One region of the Phascolarctobacterium sp. Marseille-Q4147 genome, then DNA from elsewhere that is predicted to be linked to it. Evidence: riboswitches for the same ligand, from Rfam matches in the RefSeq annotation. Region 1 holds a riboswitch; the other holds the start of a gene.
What was found. Region 1 has a riboswitch for glycine ahead of KAH19_RS08345 (low specificity L-threonine aldolase). Riboswitches for the same ligand answer to the same signal wherever they lie in the genome.
Positions count from the first base shown of each region.

Region 1 (11,339 bases):
GATAAGTATGCCGGTAATACTACCTTTGTTTTCCAACATACTGCTGAGAATCCGGCAGATTTGACGGGTGGTAATGTTACTATTAAATCGGCAGTGCCTTCTGATATCCTTTCAACCGGTATTGGCGATGGTACTGAAACAGAGGAGGTTTTAGGTCATTCCGATTCAACGGTATATCTGCAGACAGCTGCTGACGGTATAAATACGGAGGATACAGGGCTTGTTAATCAAGTACTGGATAATTTGGCTAAAAAGCTGACCTATTCTGCATATGTAGATGGTGAGCGTAATTTGAGCGGCAGAGTAGAAATTGCCGAAGGCCTGACAAGTTCTTCTGTTGCTAAGTATTATAGTAATATTACCTTTGATGAGAAAACCGGTCAGGCTAAAAAGGAAGAAAAAATATATAATCCATATGTTGGAGTAATGTTCGGCGATGAAAAGGCGGACTCAGCGGCAGGCTATAAGGACGTTATTAGCGGAACAGCTGATGGTAAGGATTTGAAATACACATTTAATGATAATGCGATGGTAGAAGTAAAGCTTAATGAAATGCCGAAGGGTGTCTGGGGTAAAACATTGTACTGTGCTGCCATCAACAACTATGGTACTGCTCCTTATAAATCCAGTGCGTTTACAGCTAAAGGCGGACCGTCCTACACTATTGATATGCAGGGACATAATTTGAGCGTTGTGTTTAATGCTTTTCCGCAGCCAAACAGCACAGGCGATCAGCCTATGTGGACAGCAGCTGCTATCGGAGCTTATAGAGAGGGTACTATTACGATTGATAACCCCGGTGCAGTTTATCTGGAATCCAGAAACAACTACTATTATGGCAGTGCTATCAGAGCGTCTACAGCTGCTGCTACCGATACCGGTGCTCATGTTATCATCAATAACGATAACAGCCGTGACCATGCTGTTACTATCCGCGGCGGAATTCCTACTCCTGCTTACGAACTTGACTGGCGTGCATTGGAAGCAACAAGCATGTTTAACGATGCGACTAAGGAAAACTCCAATACTATTGATATCAAGGGACTTGTAGATATCGAAACCGAAAAATCTGCAGCTATTTTTGCTCGCCAGGGATATAGCAAGGTCAGTGTTGGCGGTGGTCGTATTTTTGCGGATAAGCATGAATCTATCTGGACATCCGGAGAAAACACCATGGTTAATGTTAATGTTCTTGAGGATGAGAATGGTAACGTAACCGGTGCAGGTAATAATTATGTGCAGATTACCGGTGATGTACGCACTTCCACTGATTTCTATGGTGAGGGCGGTACTATTAATATTGGCCTGACTACACCTGATTCTTATCTGCATGGTCATTTTTACGGACCGAGAGATGAAAATACTAAATTTAATAACAACCTTTGGTTGTCCAACGGAGCTGTTTGGGATAACAAGGGATTGCTGTTCCATCCGTGGTCGGGTCCGGAATATACTACTTCTCACGAGAGTGTAATTAGCAGCCTCTATGGTGGCAATACTGCGGAAACAGCCGGTAATATTTATCAAAATGAAGCCAAGGACATCAATATCAAAAATCTGTCCGGTTATGTAAACGCATATCTGGCACATGAAAATGGTGAAGACGGCAACGCAAGCTTTGATGCTTTGGGTAATATTGTTATTGATAAGGCAACTAAGACTGACGGCAAGAATGCAGGCATTACACTCTATACCGACCGCAGCGGTATTGATACCAGCGACCAGGATAAGGTAGTCAATACACTTTCCGCTCTGGGAAGAAAGCTGGTTTATAACGAAGCAGTTGCTACTGAGGATAATCCGACACCGGAAATTAATCTGGATGGCAAGGTTGGTATTGCCGAAGGCCTGACAGCAGGTTCCGTGGCAATCCGTCTGGCAGACCTGGACTTCAACAAAGAGAACGGCGAAGGCAGCCTGATTGCAGGCAGCATTCATACTCCGGATGTATATGTACCTATCATGTACGGCAGCAAGGAAACTGCTATGATGAAGGGTGCAAAATCTGCTATGGCTTCCACCGCAATGCTGTGGCGTGCAGAAAACAATGACCTGATGAAACGCATGGGCGACCTGCGTCTGTCTGAAGGTGAAAGAGGTCTGTGGGCAAAATACTACGGCGGCAAGTACGAGATGGACAGCCAGAATACTGATTTCAACCTGAAATATAATGCATATCAGTTAGGCTATGATGCAGATGCAGGCAACGGCTGGACAGTCGGTGCAGCAGTATCCTACAACGATGGTGATGCAACCTATGGCAACGGCCGCGGTGACCTTTCCGCTTACAGCGCAGGCATCTACGGTACCTGGAAGAGTGAAGACGGACAGTATGTTGACATCATCGCTAAGTACAGCAAGCTGGATAATGACTACGAGGTATTCAATGACAGCGGTCACAAGCTGAGCGGCGATTACAAGACCTGGGGTACCAGCATCAGCGCAGAATATGGCAAGCGTTTCGAAAATGACAACGGTTTCTATTTTGATCCGAGCGTAGAGCTGACCTTGGGACGCATCAACGGCAAGGATTACAATGCGCACAGTGATTATCTGGACAGCGTTGGCGTGAAGAAGGATATGCAGGTAGAGCAGGATGCGTTCAATACGTTGGTAGGCCGCGTAGGCTTCCGTCTGGGGCAGAAGCTGGATAATGCAAGCTACTTTGTAAAACTGGCAGCAGCACATGAATTCAGCGGTGACTTTGACACTACCTTCCGTGCAGTGAACGAGCCTGAAGGCAGAACCAGTATTGATTTTGGCGATACCTGGTACGAAGCACAAATCGGCGGTACAGCTAAGCTGAGCAAAAACAGCCTGATTTATGCAGACTTTGAACGCAGCTTCGGCGGTGACGTTGAAGAGAAATGGCGTGTGGACGCAGGCTTGAGATTTACGTTCTGATTTCTCATCTGTATAATATGTAAAAAGCAAGGAAGGGGGAATCCCTGCCTGCTTTAGAAAGTCGAAAAAGGTCGCTGCAAAGCGGCCTTTTTGATTATGGAAATTAATTAAGCTGTTAGCATGAATATAGCCAGATAATAAGCCAAGCACTGCGACACGTTGTGTTGTATTGCTTGGCTTTTTTTGATGATGTATAAATCTTTTATAGCTTATATGCAACCAGTTTCTGTACTTAGTATTTAGATTTGCAGAGGATTAAATGGTACTGTCAATAGTTTTGCGCAAATTTCTTCAGACATCCTAGCAGAAGTTTAGTATATAAGTTTAACGGTTAGTGCACTTCACCGTTAAATATCAACTAGCTTCTGCTTGAGATACCTTTGCTTATTAAGTTAGCTGTATTTTAGTTTATGGAGTTAATTTTGTTTTGGCTTCATAACATTATTGTTACGTCACGCAGCTTTTTTATCTTCCATGCGGGATACGAAGATGGTGCCTGCAAGGTCACCAAGGCAGTTGTTGGTAGTAGTACCCATATCAAAGATATGATAGAATGCTGCAATAATACCAACGATTTCAGTAGGTAAGCCAAAGGCCTCAACCATGATAAACAGTTTTACGATACCGCTGCCAGGAATACCGCCGCCACCGGTAGAGAGGATAGCAGACATACCTACGATTTTCAGCATTGTAGGAATATCAAGCGAATGTCCTACGACCTGAGAAATGAAGACGATTACGCAGCCATAAAGGATAACGCTGCCATCATAGTTCATCTGGGAGCCTAATGGGATAGTGAAGCTGGAAATACGTTCCGGAACACCGAATTTTTCCTTAGCAACTTTAATGTTTACAGGAATGGAAGCTACGCTGGAACAGGTTGTTAAGGTATAAATCCAAAGCTCCATGGAATCTTTGATGAAGCGGAAGGGATTAATACCGTTAGAAATCCAGAGAATACCGCCGTAAACCAAAATAACGTGAATGATGCACGCAAGATAATAGGTACCCGCTAAATATGCCATGCTTGTAAATAGACTTGCACCATATTTAGCAAAGGAATCAGCCATAAGGAAGAAAATACCGATAGGAGAAGCCTTCATAACCATGGTGATAAGGGAGAATACCATATCACTTACAGCTGCAAAGCCTTTTTTTAACATTTCTTTGTTTTCTTCATTTGCAACTTTCATGATAGCAATACCGAAGAATACTGCAACAATAAGGGTTTGAAGAATGTTGCCTTTAGTGAAGGTAACGAAAATGTTAGTAGTAAACATATCAGTAAAGAATTTTGCCATAGTTATGCTAGTGGCTGCAGCAACTTTTTTCGATGCAAGACCGGTAAAGTTAGCAATTTCGCCGGGACGGATAATTTCCGTGACTGTAAGACCAATGACAGTTGCTACAAGTGTTGTCAGCACATAGTAAGCTATAATGTGACCAGCAATTCTTCCTAAAGAACTTAAATTCTTCTGAGAAGTGATACCGGTGATGATAGTAAAAAATACCATTGGAACTACAATCATCTTTACGCAGTTAAGCCAGATGGTACCGATGAAGGCTACTTGCTTCATTATATCACCACAAATAAGTCCGGCTAAGGAGCCGATAATCATGGCAACAAAAATCTGAGTCGTCAAACTAATTTTCTTTCCACCAATAGTCATGATGCGTCCTCCTTATAAGCTTTTATCAAGCTCCAAAATAATATTTGCAGCAGCTTTGGCATCTTCTGCCGTAATACCTTTGTAATATACTAAACGCACGCAGGTTTTGAGCACTGTTTTGATTAAAAGGCCCTTTTCTTTTGCCATTTCGCAGAATCTTGAGGGCGATACTGAAGCTCCTGCCAAATCCAAAACCAGAATGTTGGATTGCACTTCTTTTTGCAAGGAAATATGCTGTAATTTGCCTTGTAATAAAGAGGCTGTTAAACGTGCATTCTCAATATCCTCAATCATGCGGCTGATGTTATGCTTGAAGGCATAAATACCGGGTGCAGCAAAAACACCGCCTTGGCGCCATCCGCCACCCAAAATCTTACGAATTTCTCTACCTTCATCAACTTTGGCTTTAGTAGAGCACATAAGAGCACCAACAGGAGCGCCGATACCTTTAGAAATGCAAACCATTACAGAGTCTACGTATTGGCAGATTTCTTTTGCGTTTACGCCTAGGGATGCAGTAGCATGGAAAAGTCTTGCTCCATCCATATGAATTTTGGCTCCATATTTATCTGCCACAGCACGGAGCTTTGCCATCTCCTCTACGGGAATTACATAACCGCCTGAAAAATTATGAGTGTTTTCTATGCAGATTAGTTTTGCTCCGCTTTCCTTCAAAAGGTTATCAATGGCATCAATATCAGGAGTGTTATTAGCATTAAATGGATATTTTATGGGCTCCATACGACAAAACTGATCGGAGAAAAGGAACTTTTCGGTTAACAACATATGCTGCTGTTCGTGTACCAGTACTTTTTCGCCAGCTTTGGCCCATAAGAGAGCACCTACAGTATTAGCGAAAGTTCCGGTAGGACAAAGCAAGGCTGCTTCTTTACCAGTAGTTGCCGCTACCAGATCCTCTAATTCATTGATAGTCTTATCTTCACCACGATTATTTTTGTCAGTACGTCCATCATCTCCGAGCGGAGCTGTTAAAATTGCTTCTAGCATTGCTCGGTCAGGCATTGTAAGGGTATCACTTCTTAAATCAATCATGTATTCACTCTCCTTAAAAAATATAAAAACCTCTAGTTTTTACTCTAGAGGTTATAGTCTGGTAATAGCTATAATGCTCTGTCCTTTGGCCTGAGAGACTCAAGAATTACTTCTTTTCCACCTTCGGCGCCCATAAGGGACTCTCCAGAGTTGTGCAAAGCTTTCTACTGAAATATTGAGAAATGGTGCTTTGCACTGCATATCAATCACTATATATAATATATCTTATAATCAGTGACTTGACCAATACTAAAAACTATGTTTTAATATACAAAAAAAGCTATATTATTTTTGCCGGAAATAGCTTGTTAACAGTGTTTTTCGATGGTATAGCAGAAGTAGAAATTAAGTTGTAATTATTTGTGTATTTATTATTCATGGTATTGGCGAGGCAATTATGGAAAGAGTTATGGAATATATTTTGGCTATTGCAAAATTCAAAAGCGTATCCAAGGCAGCAGAAAATTTATTTATCAGCCAGCCTGCCTTAAGTGCAATAGTAAAAAAAGAAGAAAAACGACTGGGTGTTGAACTTTTTGATAGGCAATACAAGCCTCTGCAGCTTACAAATGCAGGAACTATATATGTTAATGCAGCTAAGAAGATAAAAGATATTGAAGAAAAAATGCTTTACGACTTAAATTGTAAAGAGCAGAATGGTGTTAGAAAAATAACAATAGCAAGCTATGCTTTTTTGTTTACGCATTTTCTTGCGAATTTTGTTGAGAAATTTAAATCACAGCTTTCACGTGACATAGAGATAGAGCTCATTGAGAAGCGTACTGAGGAAGCGCTTCCAGGAATACAGAAAGGCATTTACGATTTTGCCATTACGACTCATCAGAGGCGCGTTAAAGGCTGTTCTAGTGTACCTTTATTAAAGGAAAAGGTAATTATTGCCGTACCTAAAAGCTATGCGATTAATAGTTACATAAAAAAATACGCTTTAAGTTATCAGGATGTAGTTGCCGGAGCTGCAAACAGTGATAAGTATAGCAGCGTTTCCATCAGTTATTTTGCTGATTATCCTTTTATTTTACATGTAAAAACTAAAGAAATGTATCGTAGGGCTCGCAAAATATTCCGCAATAGCGGCATTAATCCTAAAGTTGTTTCATATATGGAGGATTTTCTGTTAATGTATTTCGTTGCGAATTCCGGTCAGGGGATTATTTTTATGCGAGAGGCTATGATACAATATATGGAGCCATCAGATAAGCTGGTATTCTATAAAGTAAATGATCCGGCAACAGTATATAATGTTAATGTGTATTACAGGAAAGAAAGTGAAAATAAAAAAGAAATAAGAGCATTTATAGATAGCTGTAATTCTTATTGGAATGCTAATTATAGTGAGGAGAGCTTAACATGAATATAACAGTATATCTTTCCTCGTCGACAGGCAATCATTCTAACAAAAAGTCCCTGGCCTTACCTTATGTAAAGTCAGGGATTTATATTATCTGCAGCCAGATTTGTTTTTATATAAAAAAGATTGAACCAACAGGCCCAAGTGATGCGACTTACAATGCCGCACTTATGCCTAAGGGTTCAAATCTTGTTTATCGTATTTAGTTATAAGGATGACAGTTCGGACATCCGCTGCATCACTCCGGAGTACGAGCATCAACGGTTGATGCCAATCGACACTCTTCCAACAATTAAATTATATCATGTGATTTAAAGCTTGTAAATAAAACTAATGTTAGCGGATTAAAAAATATGATAGAAAAAACTTTTATCGAGGATGAAATAGCGGAAAGACAGGCTAACGGTGAAAGCTACGACGATTTGGAAGAGCGGCGTAATGATGTGCAGGACGAAATAGAAAATATCAAGGATGAGGGCTGAGGCTTTCGGCAAAATCCGCACATAAACTTTAAGCTCGCAAGTGAGTAAGTTTTTATCAATGGCAAAAAAAGCGTAGCTGTTATACATGCATAAAGTATGTTGATAGCTGCGCTTTTCTTGTTGCTTGTAACGCAGAAAAAACTTATTTACTTTTTTTTAGAGTGTATTCACTTATTTGACATAGACAAAATCTGTCGTTGACGTGTGATATACTAAGGATAAATCAGTGCTTAAGTGAAAAAGTAACACTGAATTGTCAGCGTATTTTTGGGAATACTGTTTAGCGGAATTGCTGCGGAAGGAGGGTGCTGCTCATGGCTTTTAATGAGTTAATAAAAAACTTTGATAATATACGGCAGCTGATGCGTGATTTTTATGTCTTTGGCTTTAAGAGCAGAGCCGATTTTGCGGATAAAAGCGCACGCAGCTATGACAACGAACGCAGACGCATCGAAAGCTGGCTGGGTGAGTATATGTATTTCCGCCAGAATGTCGGCGGTAAGAACTGCTTTATTTCTGTAGACAGCAGAAAAATCCGGCATAATCCTTTTTATAAAGCATTAAAAGCCAAAAGCTTTACGGCGAATGATATCATGCTGCATTTTTTCCTGCTGGACATTTTGCAGCCGGGGGAAAAATTTACTCTGACAGTGCAATATGACAAGGGCGATGAAACTGAAATGCTTTTCCGTGTGCTGAGCTTTGGGCCGACGGTTAAGGTGCGTGAGCCGGAAGCGTTTAAGGAGCTTATCAGGAAAAAGCTGAGGGAGCAAATGCAATGCAGCGCAGAATTTTAAGTGCGCATGTTTTTTTCCATGATTATACCTTGCTGCTGTGTCAAGATTAACATAACAACAAGCAATTTTTATAAAACAGAACAGATAATGGAGGAATAAGCATATGGAAAGATTTGTAAGCTATGAGAAAATGTCGAAAAAACAGCAAAAGATAGTCAACGCCTCCAAACGAGGCAACTGGGGAAATGTGAAGCCGATTACTAAGGTCAAGGCTTCGGCAAAAGTATATAATCGTAAGAAGAAGCAGAACTCCGGAGACTATGGCTATAGTTTCGGGAGTTTTTCTTTTGCGTGAGGCGGAGAGTTTATGAGTAAGAGTTTGAATGAATGGAGCAGATTTTTGGCGCTGGTGCTGCGTCATAAACCGGAAGCAGTCGACATTGAGCTGGATGTGCATGGTTGGGCGCAGGTGGAGGCGCTGCTGGTTGCCTTTAACCGGATAGAAGCATTTAATATGCTTATGCTGGAGCATATTGTTGCTGAAGATGATAAGCAGCGTTTCGCATTCAGCGAGGATAAGAAGAGAATCAGAGCGAATCAGTGGCATTCCATGAAGGTTGATGTGGAGCTTCGGGAGGCTGTGCCGCCGGAGCTTTTATATCACGGGACTGGCGTTAAATATGTTGCGAGTATCAACAGGCAAGGTCTTAGGGCGAAGCAAAGGCTGTATGTGCATTTATCCTCAAATACGGAAACAGCGCATAATGTAGGCAAAAGACATGGAGAGCCGTTTATCTACACAGTGTTGGCAGGCGAGATGGCAAGAGCGGGCTACAAGTTTTACCTTTCAGCCAACGGTGTGTGGCTTACGGAAAGCGTGCCCAAGAAGTTTTTACGGGATTAAGTAAGGTGATTGATATGAGAATTTTATTATTGATGCGTGGTGTGCCGGGCTCCGGCAAGAGTACGTTTATAAAAGAGCAGGGGCTGGAGCCTTATACATTGAGCGCAGATGGGTTACGCCTGTTATATGCTTCGCCGATGCTGAACAAAGCAGGCAGATGGTGCATCAGCCCGCATTTTGACAAGCAGATGTGGCCGTTTTTGCTGCAGACACTGGAGGAGCGCATGAAGCGAGGCTGCTTTACGGTCGTGGATGCCACCAATATCCGTGGCAGAGATATGACTGCGTATAAAAAGCTCGCCAATGAGTATAAATATCGCATTTATGTGGTTGATTTTACTGATATTACCATAGAGGAAGCAAAGAAAAGGAACCTGTTGCGTGAGGAATACAAACAGGTTCCGGAAAATGTTATTGAAAGAATGTATGCTCAGCTGGCGGATAATAAGGTTCCGTCCGGTATTACCGTAATCAAACCGCAAGAACTGGCGCAAATCTGGTACAAGCCACGCGATTTATCTGCCTATAAAAAGGTAATTCATATCGGTGATATTCATGGCTGTTATAAGCCGCTGAAGGAATATCTTGAGGCAATCAATCCGCAGAACTACTATATTTTCCTTGGCGATTATATCGACAGGGGCAGCGAGAATGCCGAGGTTCTGCAATTACTGCTGCAGCTTGCAGCGTTAGATAACGTTACACTGCTGGAGGGCAACCATGAGGCTAACTTGCGGGATTACGGCTTGCCGGATGGCATTGCTTCGAAGGAGTTCCGCATGCAGACGGCACCGGAGCTGGCGCAAGCAGGCCTGAGCAGGAAGGCTGTATATAATTTTTACAGGAAATTATCGCAGTGCTTCTGCTATACATATCAGGGGAAAAAGGTTTTGGTAAGTCATGGCGGTTTGGCGCGGATGCCGGAGAATTTATCCTTGGTGGCAACAGCGGAGCTGATTTACGGTACCGGCGTGTATGAGGATGCGTTGGACGTTGATATGTCTTTTGCTAAGCACGCAGCTGCAAACGAGTATCAGGTTCACGGACACCGCAATTATGAGGGTGTGCCGGCGGAGGTTAACGAGCATTGCTTTAATCTGGACGGAGCGGTGGAAATGGGCGGTCAGCTGCGGGCGCTGGAGCTTAGCGAGGATGGCTTTGTGACGAAGATGATTGCTTCGAGCAAGCTGCTATGAATATCAAAAGCTGAAATTGAAGCGAGCCTGGAAAATCAGATTTTTGGCATCACGAAGGCTTGCGTGTTATTGAAGCTATGTATCACCCGGAAAATTGTGTGGCAGATTTTTTTGGCTTTAATATAGAGTAATATAAAAAAGGACCTAATAATATTAGTTGATAGCTAATTTTATCAGGTCTTTTTGATTGCGCAAATTTTCTAAAGTAACGTTTAAGCAAATGCATTACATAGACAATGGCTTATGTACTATACGCTTCCGTATTTATATTTCTATAGCAGAGTGAATGAGTATCTGATTTATAGTAATTACGCCAAAGTACATAGTAAGTAGTTGGTTTTAGTATGCGCCTTTTATAGTACATATCAAAATAAAATTTATTTTGATTAATAAGAACAATAGTTATTGAAACTGAATTTATTATAAAGCCTATTAAGACTGTAATTGCAGTAGATAAAAAACAGTTGACTGCCATGCTGCTATTTGGTTTATAATACTGTCAACGATATAATATATCGTTAGTATTGCTACGAATAGAAAAGTAGTATTTGATATCAGAAAGGGGCTGTAGTATGAGTACTAAGCGAGTTAGTAGTACATTAATGATGTTATTTGTTTTAGGCAGTTCTATGAATGCTTTTGCACAGAATAATGATGTACTCGATGAAAATGTTGTTTTAGATGAAATGGTAGTGTCGGCTACACGCAGTGAAAAGAAATTATTAGATACTGCTGCCAGTGTCAGTGTTATCACTGATAAAGATTTAAATAAGATGCATATCAATAATTTAGATGAGGCATTTGTCAAGATTCCTGGAGTGTATGTAGGTCGTTTAAGCGGAATTGGTTCTACTCCTTCTCAGACAGTTATGAGAGGCGTAAACGCAGCGAATTCAGTAGCTGTATTAGTTGATGGTGTTCAAGTTAACGATTCCTATAATGGTTCCGTAACATGGTCTGCTATTCCTGTAGATATGGTAAAAAGGGTAGAAGTACTTCGTGGACCTGCATCTGTTCTTTATGG
Region 1 is NZ_CP072874.1:1,788,402-1,799,740, forward strand. Features, by position in the region: gene KAH19_RS08335 (autotransporter outer membrane beta-barrel domain-containing protein) at 1-2,904, shown strand, start outside; gene KAH19_RS08340 (dicarboxylate/amino acid:cation symporter) at 3,357-4,574, opposite strand; gene KAH19_RS08345 (low specificity L-threonine aldolase) at 4,587-5,627, opposite strand; glycine riboswitch at 5,696-5,785, opposite strand; gene KAH19_RS08350 (LysR family transcriptional regulator) at 6,025-6,999, shown strand; gene KAH19_RS08355 (hypothetical protein) at 6,996-7,202, shown strand; gene KAH19_RS10990 (hypothetical protein) at 7,350-7,478, shown strand; gene KAH19_RS08360 (WYL domain-containing protein) at 7,793-8,275, shown strand; gene KAH19_RS08365 (hypothetical protein) at 8,379-8,570, shown strand; gene KAH19_RS08370 (RNA 2'-phosphotransferase) at 8,583-9,119, shown strand; gene KAH19_RS08375 (metallophosphoesterase) at 9,134-10,315, shown strand; gene KAH19_RS08380 (TonB-dependent receptor) at 10,888-11,339, shown strand, end outside.

Region 2 (11,339 bases), 900 kb from region 1:
CCTGGAAAAAGTTTTGTATTTTGCAAGCTTCATCGTACTTGACCCCGGTGAAGGCACTGACCTGGTTAAAGGCCAGCTGCTGACCGAGCCTGAGTACATGGAAAAACGTGATAAATATCCTGAAGCAGGCATCCGTGTAGGTATGGGCGCACAGGCTATTAAAGAGCTGCTGGAAGCTATTGATCTGGAAGCTTTGACCGAGCAGCTGCGCCATGAAATGAAGGAGCTGAGCGGTCAGCGCCGTGTACGTGCCATCCGCCGTCTGGAAGTAGCTGAAGCGTTCCTGAAATCCGGCAATCGTCCTGAATGGATGATTATGGATGTAGTTCCGGTTATTCCGCCTGAACTGCGTCCTATGGTACAGCTGGATGGCGGTCGTTTCGCAACCTCCGACCTGAATGATCTGTATCGCCGTGTTATTAACCGTAACAACCGTCTGAAACGTCTGCTGGAGCTGCATGCGCCCGATATCATTGTCCGCAATGAAAAACGTATGCTGCAGGAAGCAGTAGATGCTTTGATTGATAACGGCCGTCGCGGCCGTCCGGTTACAGGCCCCGGCAACCGTCCTCTGAAATCCTTGTCCGACATGCTCAAGGGTAAACAAGGCCGTTTCCGTCAGAACCTGTTAGGTAAACGTGTTGACTATTCCGGCCGTTCCGTAATCGTTGTAGGTCCTGAGCTGAAAATGCATCAGTGCGGCCTGCCGAAGGAAATGGCTCTGGAGCTGTTCAAACCCTTCGTTATGAAGCGTTTGGTAAACAGCGGTGAAGCAACTAACATTAAGAGTGCTAAGCGCATGGTAGAGCGTGCTACCAACGCTGTATGGGACGTTCTGGAAGAGGTAATCAAAGAACATCCTGTACTGCTGAACCGTGCACCGACTCTGCACAGACTGGGCATTCAGGCTTTCGAGCCTATCCTGTCCGAAGGCCGTGCTATTAAGCTGCATCCTCTGGTATGTACCGCTTATAACGCCGACTTTGACGGTGACCAGATGGCTGTCCATCTGCCGCTTTCTGTTGAGGCTCAGGCTGAAGCACGTATGCTGATGATGTCTGTAAACAACATCCTGGCACCGAAAGACGGCAAGCCTGTTGCTGTTCCTACCCAGGATATGGTTTTGGGCTCCTACTATCTGACTATTGAAAAGACCAGCAAGGATGACCCGAACGTTAAGGGTGAAGGAACCCGCTACAGCAGCGTGGACGAAGCTCAGCTGGCTTACTTCCACCATGCGGTAGATCTGCAGGTACCTATCGAGGTTTATATTCCCAACAGCGAAATCTATGATGAGGAAAAGGGTGCAGCTGTCGGTGAAACCGGTATGTCCCTGGTAGTTACAACTGTAGGTAATACTATTTTCAATGGCGAGCTGCCTTTGGAAATGCGTTACTATCATAAAGAAAAAGATCAGGTTGTTGAGAAGCGCCTGGATGCTTCCGGTAATGTTGTGGAAACAACTGTTGAAGTTGAACGTTGGCATCTCGGCAAGCTGATTGACAAGAAAGAATTGGGCAGACTCGTTGCTAAGGCTCACAAGCTGTACGGCAACCTGCGTACTGCCGAGATTCTGGATATTGTTAAGAAAATGGGTTACGATAATGCTTGTAAATCCGGTATTTCTATCGCAACCTCCGATATTCAGATTCCTGCTGAAAAAGAAGTTATTCTGGAAGCAACAGAGCATGAGGTTGATAAGGTTGAGCGCCTCTTCCGCCGTGGTTTGATGAGCGATGACGAACGTTATCGTAAGGTAATTGACCTGTGGAACGAAGCAACCGATAAGGTTACCGATAAGCTGATGAAATCCACCATGAACAAGTTCAATCCTGTTTCCATGATGGCTGACTCCGGTGCCCGCGGTAACAAACAGCAGATTCGTCAGCTGGCCGGTATGCGTGGTTTGATGGCCGATCCTTCCGGTCGTATCATTGACCGTCCTATCAAATCTAACTTCCGTGAAGGCCTGACCATTTTGGAATACTTCATTTCTTCTCATGGTGCTCGTAAAGGCTTGGCCGATACCGCACTGCGTACCGCTGACTCCGGTTACCTGACTCGTCGTCTGGTTGACGTTGCACAGGATGTAATTGTTCGTGAGGATGATTGCGATATCGTTGGTATGAACCTGGTTAAGGAACGCAGCCGTCTGAGCAAGGCTGTTCTTGGTGCAAGCCAGAACAAAATCCGCGAAAAGGTTATGGGCCGTACCCTGGCTTCCGGCGTACTTGATGAAGAAGGTAACCTGATTGCTGAAGCAGATACCAACATCACCGAAGAGCTTTTTGCTAAGCTCAACGATGCAGGTGTTGAAGAAATTAATCTCTATTCCGACGAAGATATGAATGGTGAGGATATCGAAAATGTCCGCATCAACATCAGCGATACCTTTGCTCATAATGTGCTGAAGGAAGCAATGATGCATAACTTCAACGGCAAAGAGATAGCAGCAGATATTGTTAACGGTGCAGGCGAGGTGCTGGCACATACCGGCGAAACTATGACCGAAGACATTATTAACGCTGTTCTGGCTGACGGTACCGTTAAGGAGCTGCGTATCCGCAATAACGAAATTGCCGGCATTGAGGTTGAGGCAATTACCGAAGGCAAAAAAGAGAAAACCATCATTGAAACCCTGCATGACCGTATTATTGGCCGTAACCTGGCTGAGGATATTCTGGATGAAAACGGTGAAATTCTTTATCATATCAATGAATATGTTACCGAGCCTATGGCAGAACGTATCTGCCAGCTGCGTGAAAAGGTTAAAATCCGCAGCGTACTTACCTGTAAGGCTAAATTCGGCGTTTGCCGCAAATGCTATGGCCGCAACCTGGCAACCGGCAAGAACGTTGATGTTGGTGAGGCAGTCGGCACTATTGCCGCACAGTCCATCGGCGAACCTGGTACTCAGCTGACCATGCGTACGTTCCATACCGGCGGCGTTGCAGGTGCAGACGATATTACCCAAGGTCTGCCTCGTGTCGAGGAGCTGTTCGAAGCACGTAAACCGAAACATCCCGGCATTCTGTCCGAGGTTGCAGGTCACGTACACATTACCCAGGAAGGCAACAGCCGCAAGGTAACCGTAATGGCACTGGATGGCGAAAACCAGGAATACCAGATTCCTTATGGCGCTAAGCTGTCTGTTGTTGAGGGTGAGGAAATCGCTAAGGGCGACCGTCTGACCGAAGGTTCTCTTAACCCGCATGACGTACTGCGTATCAGCGGCGTGAAGGCTACCCAGAACTATCTGGTATCTCAGGTAGTAGGCGTTTATAAGTCTCAGGGCGTAGATATCAACAGTAAGCACATCGAGGTTATGGTTCGCCAGATGATGCGCAAAATCCGCATCGAGGAATCCGGTGACACCACAATGCTGCCGGGTGAAGACGTTGATGTGGCAGAATTTGAAGAGCAGAATACCGAGATGCTGGAAGCAGGCAAGACTCCTGCAGAAGGCCGTGCTATCCTGCTGGGTATCACCAAAGCTTCTTTGGCTACCGACTCCTTCCTGTCCGCTGCTTCCTTCCAGGAAACCACCCGCGTACTCACCGATGCCGCTATCAAGGGTAAGGTTGACCCGCTGCTGGGCCTGAAAGAAAACGTTATCATCGGTAAGCTGATTCCGGCAGGTACCGGTATGAGCCGTTATCGTGATATCAAAGTTAAATATAATGTTCCGATGCCCGAAGTTGCAACTGCTGAAACCGCAGCAGAAGAAACTCCCGATAAGGAATAACGTATAAGCAAGCGCGCCTCAAAGCCTCAAGCTCTGAGGCGCTTTGCTCTTTAAGGAGAACTATTTTATGCTGATAAAAAAATTCCCTGTTCCCTGCCGCGTTGATTATGTTCCTTCTCCCTATGAGCCGGATGAGGACGGCGTGCAGGATGTCGGCTATTATAACGGCAAGCTGAGCGATGGCCGTGCCTATAGCCTGGAATGCTGGCGTATGGATGATATGCTGATGTTGACAGTAATGTTTTCCGACCGCTGCCTTGAAGGCTACAGACGTGAGGATATGGCGCTTTTGCTGGAGCTGGAAGATATCGTATGCTTTACCGGTACCAGCCGTAAGCTGCAGGCTACACGCACGGAGGATGACTGCGGACAGACTGTATGGGCCATTAATATAATGCTGGCAAATAAAAAAGGCACCTATGCGGAAATTGTTCCGTCATTGAACAGATATATCATGTAAGACAATCGCTGCTGAAGGCAAAGCTTTGGCAGCGATTTTTTCAGTTAAAATTAATTTTACATGCCTATACTGCATTATGATACAATAGCAGTAACGGAGGCGGAAGCAATGAAGATTTTATTAGCTGAGGATGATATAAATTTAGGCAAGCTTTTAAGCATGCTGCTGAAAAAACAAAATATAACTGTGAACTGGGTACAGGATGGCGAGGCTGCCTACGATGCTGTGTATGCCGACGGCTATGATGTGCTGGTATTGGACTGGATGATGCCGCTTTTAAGTGGCCTTGACCTGTGCAAGCGCCTGCGTGAAGAAGATTATCAGGGGAAAATATTGCTGCTGACGGCAAAGGATACATTGGCGGATAAGGTAGAGGGATTAAACAGCGGTGCGGACGACTATCTGGTAAAGCCTTTTGAGCTAGAGGAGCTGGTGGCACGTCTGAACGCTCTGTGCCGCCGCCAGGGACAGTACAGCGCGGAAAAGCTGTGTTACGGTGTTTATACTTTGGAAAGCTCTACCTATTGCCTGGCATACGGTGAACGCCGTGTGGAGCTGCGCCCGCGTGAATTTAAGCTGCTGGAGCTGCTTTTGCGTAACCGCGGGCAGGTTATGCCGCGTGCGGTGCTGCAGGACCGTATCTGGGGCATTGACAGCAATGTGACGGACAATAATCTTGACGTGCATATCCGTCTGCTGCGTAAAAAGATTATGGAGCTGAACGGAGAAGAGTTAATTAAAACGATGCGGGGCGTGGGCTATTATGTGGAATAAGCCTTTTGAAAAGCTGCGCCGACGCATGACCTGCTTATATGCGGCAATCTTCGGCGCGTTGATTTTGGTTATTGTGGCTGCTGCCTATACCTTTATCTGGTGGGAAATATTGGCGCACGAAAAGGAAAATCTTGTAACGCAAATTTACCATGAGGGCGAAGAATGGGTAGAATCGGAGGAGGCTCCCTGCTCCGAAGCAGCTATCCGCAGCGGGAAAATGCTTGCATACTTTGTGAATGCAGATGGCTCGAAGGTAATTTTAAACCAGCTTGGAACAGGTGAGGCAGGGCAGGAGCTGATGAGTCATAAAGATGATTGGCCGAAAGAGCTGAATACAGCGCGTCTTTTGCGGATGCATGGAGCAAACGGTGAGCGTTATCGTTATTTGGCTGCGGTTGCTCCTGTTATTGATGGTGATAAGCAGGTTGGCAGGCTTTATATGTTCAAGAATATGGAGTTTTATTACCATGCTGCTTATAAAACATTGTTTTTGCTTTTGTGTATTGCCCTGGTGCTGTATTTTGCCGCCTGCTATTTCGGCTATTGGCTTGCCGGCAGCAATATACGTCCGCTAAGCAATATGTATACCAAGCAGCAGCAGTTCACGGCAGACGCTTCGCATGAGATGCGCACACCGCTTGCCGTTATGAAGCTGGCTGTACAGGGACTGCAGGAGGATGAGGACAGCAGGCTGAGTGATTTCGCTAAAGAGTCGGTAGCAATGCTGCAAAGCGAATCTGAAAGACTTAGCCGTCTGACGGAAAATCTTATGACACTGGCACGCAGTGACGAGGATTTTCTGCCGGTGTATACTGCGCAGGTGGATATGACGGCAATGTGTAAAAAGGTTGCAGCGCAGATGACGCTTTTGGCAGCGGAAAAAAGGCTGCAGCTGGAGCAGGCCATTCAGGATAATCTGATAATGCTGGGGGATGAAATGGCTTTATCGCGCCTGCTGATTATTTTGCTGGATAATGCTATGAAGTATTCACCGGAGCAGACGCAAATTACTCTGCGTGCAGCCAAGGTGAAAACGCATCTGGTACTGGAGGTACGTGATGAGGGCTGTGGCATCAGTGACGAAGATAAGCAGAAGATTTTTGACCGCTTCTTTCGTGTGGACAAGGCTCGCAGCCGCAGTCAGGGTGGTCTGGGCTTAGGCTTGTCGCTGGCGTTGGCTATTGTGCGGCAGCATGGCGGCAGCATCAAGGTTCTCGACAACAAGCCGCGGGGAACTATCATGTATGTGAAGTTGCCGACGGCTGCAAAGTAATTATTAGGCTTTCTTATAAGCTGAATTTAAGATGAATACCCCTTTCAGTAATCATTAAGTGAAGGTGTTTATACTGTGCTTAATGAAAAGCGGAGTATAGAAGCTCTGCTGCTGAAGGGGGATTTTTTATGCCACGAAAATATTGGCTGCTGCTTTTTGCAGCTGCCGCAGCATTGCTTTTTGCGGGTAATGGCAGCCTGCTGATTACAGACAGCGTAGAATCTAATTATGCCTTGACGGCGAAGGAAATGGTACTGAGCGGCAATTGGCTGTCACCGCAGATTTACGGTCATTACTGGTATGATAAGCCGATTTTCTTTTATTGGCTGACGGCGCTGGCTTATAAAATGTTTGGCTTTACGGAATTTGCCTCGCGCTTCTTCCCGGCGTTGTTCGGTTTAGGCAGCGTGGCATTATTGGCGTGGGGCGGCAGCAAGCTGGAAAATGTGCGCAGCGGTTTCATCAGTGCATTGGTACTGCTGAGCAGTGTAGAATTTTTTCTGATCAGCAAGTCGGTGATTACAGATGCTGTATTGTTCTTTTTCTTCAGTGCGACATTGCTGTTTTTCTATCTTGGCTATCGTGACGGCAGGGCGCGCTATTGGTACATTATGTATGCTGCAGCAGGCTTTGCGGTTTTGACTAAGGGTCCGATTGGCGTGCTGCTGCCGGGATTGATTATTACGTTATTCCTGTTGTGGCAGCGTGATTGGCACGTACTGAAGCGCATGCATCTTGTAAGCGGCACATTGCTTTGTGCGGCGGTTGCTGTGCCTTGGTATGCTGTAATGTACAGTCTGCACGGCAGTGATTTCCTCAATACCTTCTTCGGCACACACAACTTCCTGCGCGCAACGGTATCGGAACATCCGCGTGACGATGTATTTTATTATTATACGCTGGTAAATCTGCTGGCGCTGTTTCCGTGGAGCGGACTTGTTCCATGGGCTGCTTATAAATGGTGGCGGCAGGGACAGCGCAGCCTAGAAGAACAGCAAAAATTTTTGCTGCTGTGGGCACTTGTTGTTTTCGTTTTCTTTCAATGTATGGCAACAAAATATATCACCTATACCTATCCGCTGCTTTTTCCGGTCAGCCTTTTGCTGGGAAGCATGCTGGCAAAATATACGGACTGTGTGGATGGCGGTTATATGATATTTGTCGGCGGAGGCTTTGGTTTGCTGCTTGTGGGAGCATGGTTTGCGGTAAGTCATCAGCTTATAGCATCTGAGCTGCTGTTCTTGCTGCCGCTGGCGCTGATTATCGGCGTGATGCTGGATTATATATTGCGCTTAATGACAGAAGAGCGTGCTTATGGTATTGCGGTGCTGTCGGTAGTTTTTTATATCGCATTGATTTTCGGCATTGCTGTGCCGTTTAGCGAACAACGCAGTGCTAAGGATTTGGGACAGATGCTGACAGCGGAAAATGTGCAGGAGGTTGGTCTGTATGGAACATATCCCACTTCCGCTGTTTTTTACAGCAACAGTAAAATTGTCAAGCTGATGCATGAGCGTGAGGTTGCGGGCTATGTGCCCAAGGATTTTTCCTGGACAAGCAAGAATGTTATGCCTTACGCAACACTGGAGCAGAATCCGTATCGTTTTGTTGTTGTTACGCCCAAAAGCTATGATAGATTTATTGCTCAACAGAATAAAAAATGGCAGGTTATTGATGCCGATAAAAGTTGGATTGTGCTGAGAATGAAAAAGGGGTGAGCTGAGCTATTATTGTCTATATAACCGATAAGTGCCTGTGACGTGATGTTGCAGGCGCTTTTGATAATTTTTTGATAAATTAAAGTGTATTTAAGCTTAAAATATTATGCTATAATAAGAAAATGATAACTGAATTGGAGGGGGAAGCATGCACAATAAAAATTCCGCTATGGCGTTTATCGTGCTGCTTGGTGTTGTCAGCTTGTTCAGCGATATGACACATGAAGCGGCGACAAGTATTAAGGGAGCGTATTTATTAATTTTAGGAGCAAGTGCTTCTACCATCGGTTTTATCTCCGGCATAGGCGAGCTTTTAGGCTATGGCCTGCGTTATCTTTTTGGCCGCTTAGTTGATAAAACGCACAACTATTGGGGCTTTATGATTTTAGGCTATGCTGTAGACGTTTTTGCGGTGCCGGCATTGGCGCTTGTGCATCGTGACGGCTGGATAGCCGCCTGTGTACTGCTCGTTGTTGAGCGCATCGGTAAGGCGATAAAAAAGCCTGCGAAGAATACTATTCTTTCCTTTGCGGCTTCACAGGAGGGTGTAGGTAAAAGCTTTGCTATTCAGGAAGCCCTGGATCAGCTTGGTGCTTTTATCGGTCCTCTGCTGCTTTATGTAATAATGCTTTATAAAAATGGTGATGAATACGAGGTATATAATGCAGCCTTTGCTTTTCTGACGTTGCCGGCAGTCTGTACAATTGCTTTTTTACTGTTTGCTAAAAGCCGTTTCCCGAATCCGGAAGCCTTTGAGCCGGAAGCTAAGGAGAACAAAAAGAATAGCTTTGTAGGCAGGAAAAGCTTTTATTTGTATCTTGCAGGTATCATCTGTTTTGCTTTCGGATTTGTAGATTTTCCGCTGGTGACTATGCATTTGGCAAAAAATAAGCTTTTTGATGACAGTATTTTGCCGTTGCTTTATTCCGGTGCGATGCTTGTGGATGCGGTGGCAGCGCTTTTCTTTGGCTGGCTGTTTGACAAAATGCGCACGAAGGCATTGGTTATTTCTACTGCGATTTCCGCGTTCTTTGCTGTGTTTGCTTTTGGCGCGACTTCGCCTGCTATGATTATGCTGGGTATTGCTTTGTGGGGTGTAGGCATGGGCGCTCAGGAATCAATTATGAAGGCAGCGGTTGCCACCATGACGAGCAAGGAGCATCGTGCCAGCAGCTACGGTGCGTTCGAATTTTTCTTTGGCTTAGCGTGGTTTTTGGGCAGCTGGCTGTTGGGAGCTGTTTATGATTATTCATTGAATACCTTCATAATTGTTTCTGTAGCTGTACAGCTTATTGCTTTACCCTGTTATCTTTTAAGTGAGCGCAGCTTTGCAAGTGAAAATTGCCAATAATTTGCTTCAAACGTTACAGTAGCTTATGTATTCGTGTATACATAAAAAATTATTGAAAAAAGACTTGCGTTCTTTAAAAAGTGTGTTATAATAGCGTACATAAGTAAATAACGAGTGGATGATGTATATGGGAGAAGGCACTGCCTACCGAAGGAGCAAAACTCTCAGGTGCTTAATTTTAAGCAGGAACCGTATGCTGACACAACTCTGGAGAGTCCCTTAAATGGGCGCCGAAGGTGCAAAGATGTCTTCTGAAATTCAGAAACGTCCTTATCTCTCAGGCCAGTGGACAGAGCAAAGCTTATGTGATGGCGCTATTGCCTATCATATGTCATTGACTTTTACCGGAGTATTTTTTGTATACTCCGGTTTTTTATTTGCTTATAAATAATTAATGGGAATTTAAAGGGAGATGTTTGAATCATGTTGGAAATTTTGAATGAAATTGATGCGTTTGTCTGGGGACCGCCGCTTCTGGTACTTTTGGTTGGTACCGGTATTCTGCTGACCTTCCGTTTGAAGCTGCTGCAGGTTTTCAAGCTGCCTCAGGCTTTGGGCCTGATCTTCAGTGCCAAGAACGATGGCAGCGGTGATGTAAACAGCTTTAAAGCATTGTGTACCGCACTGGCTGCAACTGTCGGTACCGGTAACATCGTTGGTGTTGCAACCGCAATTAAAGCCGGTGGCCCGGGCGCATTGTTCTGGATGTGGATGGCAGCCTTCTTCGGTATGGCAACCAAATATTCCGAATGTCTGCTGGCTGTAAAATATCGTACCGTAGATGCTAACGGCAATATTTCCGGTGGCCCGATGTACTACATTGAAAATGGCTTGGGTAAAAAATACAAACCTTTGGCTGTTATGTTTGCCGTATTCGGTGTTCTGTGCGCATACTTTGGCATCGGTACCTTTGCTCAGGTAAACTCCATTGTTGAAATTACCCAGATTTCTGCAGGTATTCCTGTTGTTTACACCGGTATTGCTCTGACTGTTGTTGTTGCTGCTGTAACCATCGGCGGTTTGAAATCCATCGCAACTGTTGCTGCAAAGGTAGTTCCTGCTATGGCTCTGCTGTACTTCCTGACTACTGTCGGTATCATGATTGTTTTTGCAGACCAGGTTCCTGCTGCAATCGCAACTGTACTGAATTCTGCTTTCACTCCGACTGCTGCTCAAGGCGGTTTCCTTGGTGCAACCGTTATGCTGGCAATGCGCAGTGGTGTTGCCCGCGGGGTATTCTCCAACGAATCCGGCTTAGGTTCTGCTCCTATCGTAGCTGCTGCTGCTAAAACCAAATGGGCTGCAGAGCAAGGCTTGGTTTCTATGACCGGTACTTTTATTGATACTATCATCATTTGTACTCTGACCGGCTTGTCCTTAGTTGTCAGTGGTGTATGGTGCGGACCTTTAAACGGTGCTGCAATGACTGAATCTGCCTTCACCATGGCGTTCCCTGCATTTGGCAGCATTCTGCTGTTGGTTGGCCTGGTACTCTTTGCTTTCACCACTATCCTTGGCTGGAACTACTACGGTGAACGTTGTGTAGAATATCTGATGGGCGTAAAGGCAATTCTGCCGTACCGCATTATTTTCATCTGTCTGATTGCCTGCGGTCCTTTCCTGAAGCTGGAAGAGATTTGGGTTTTGGCGGATATCGTTAACGGCCTGATGGCTATTCCTAACTTAATTGCTTTGATTGCTTTGTCCGGCGTAGTTGTTGCCGAAACCAAGGCTTATCAGAAGCATCTGGCTGAAGAAAAGAATAAATAAGTAAGCCTAGTATTTCATCTTTATATAGCAAAGCGGCGTTGTGCGACTCTCCCCAGAGTTCCCACAGCGCCGTTTTGTTATAAAAAAATCAATAAACATACTTTAGTTTACAGTTTTGCATGTATGCGTGTATACATTGCTGTAAGCTCTTGAATTTTGTTTAATATGTGTTATAATCAGATACATAAGTAAATAATGAGTGGATGAAGTACATAGGAGAAGGCAATGCCTACCGAAGGAGCAAAACT
Region 2 is NZ_CP072874.1:303,028-314,366, reverse strand. Features, by position in the region: gene rpoC (DNA-directed RNA polymerase subunit beta') at 1-3,745, shown strand, start outside; gene KAH19_RS01335 (hypothetical protein) at 3,813-4,205, shown strand; gene KAH19_RS01330 (response regulator transcription factor) at 4,314-4,979, shown strand; gene KAH19_RS01325 (cell wall metabolism sensor histidine kinase WalK) at 4,969-6,252, shown strand; gene KAH19_RS01320 (glycosyltransferase family 39 protein) at 6,381-7,970, shown strand; gene KAH19_RS01315 (MFS transporter) at 8,119-9,321, shown strand; glycine riboswitch at 9,519-9,624, shown strand; gene KAH19_RS01310 (sodium:alanine symporter family protein) at 9,745-11,091, shown strand.
Region 2: it holds a riboswitch for glycine, as region 1 does, so the genes downstream of both, KAH19_RS01310 (sodium:alanine symporter family protein) here and KAH19_RS08345 (low specificity L-threonine aldolase) in region 1, are expected to answer to the same signal.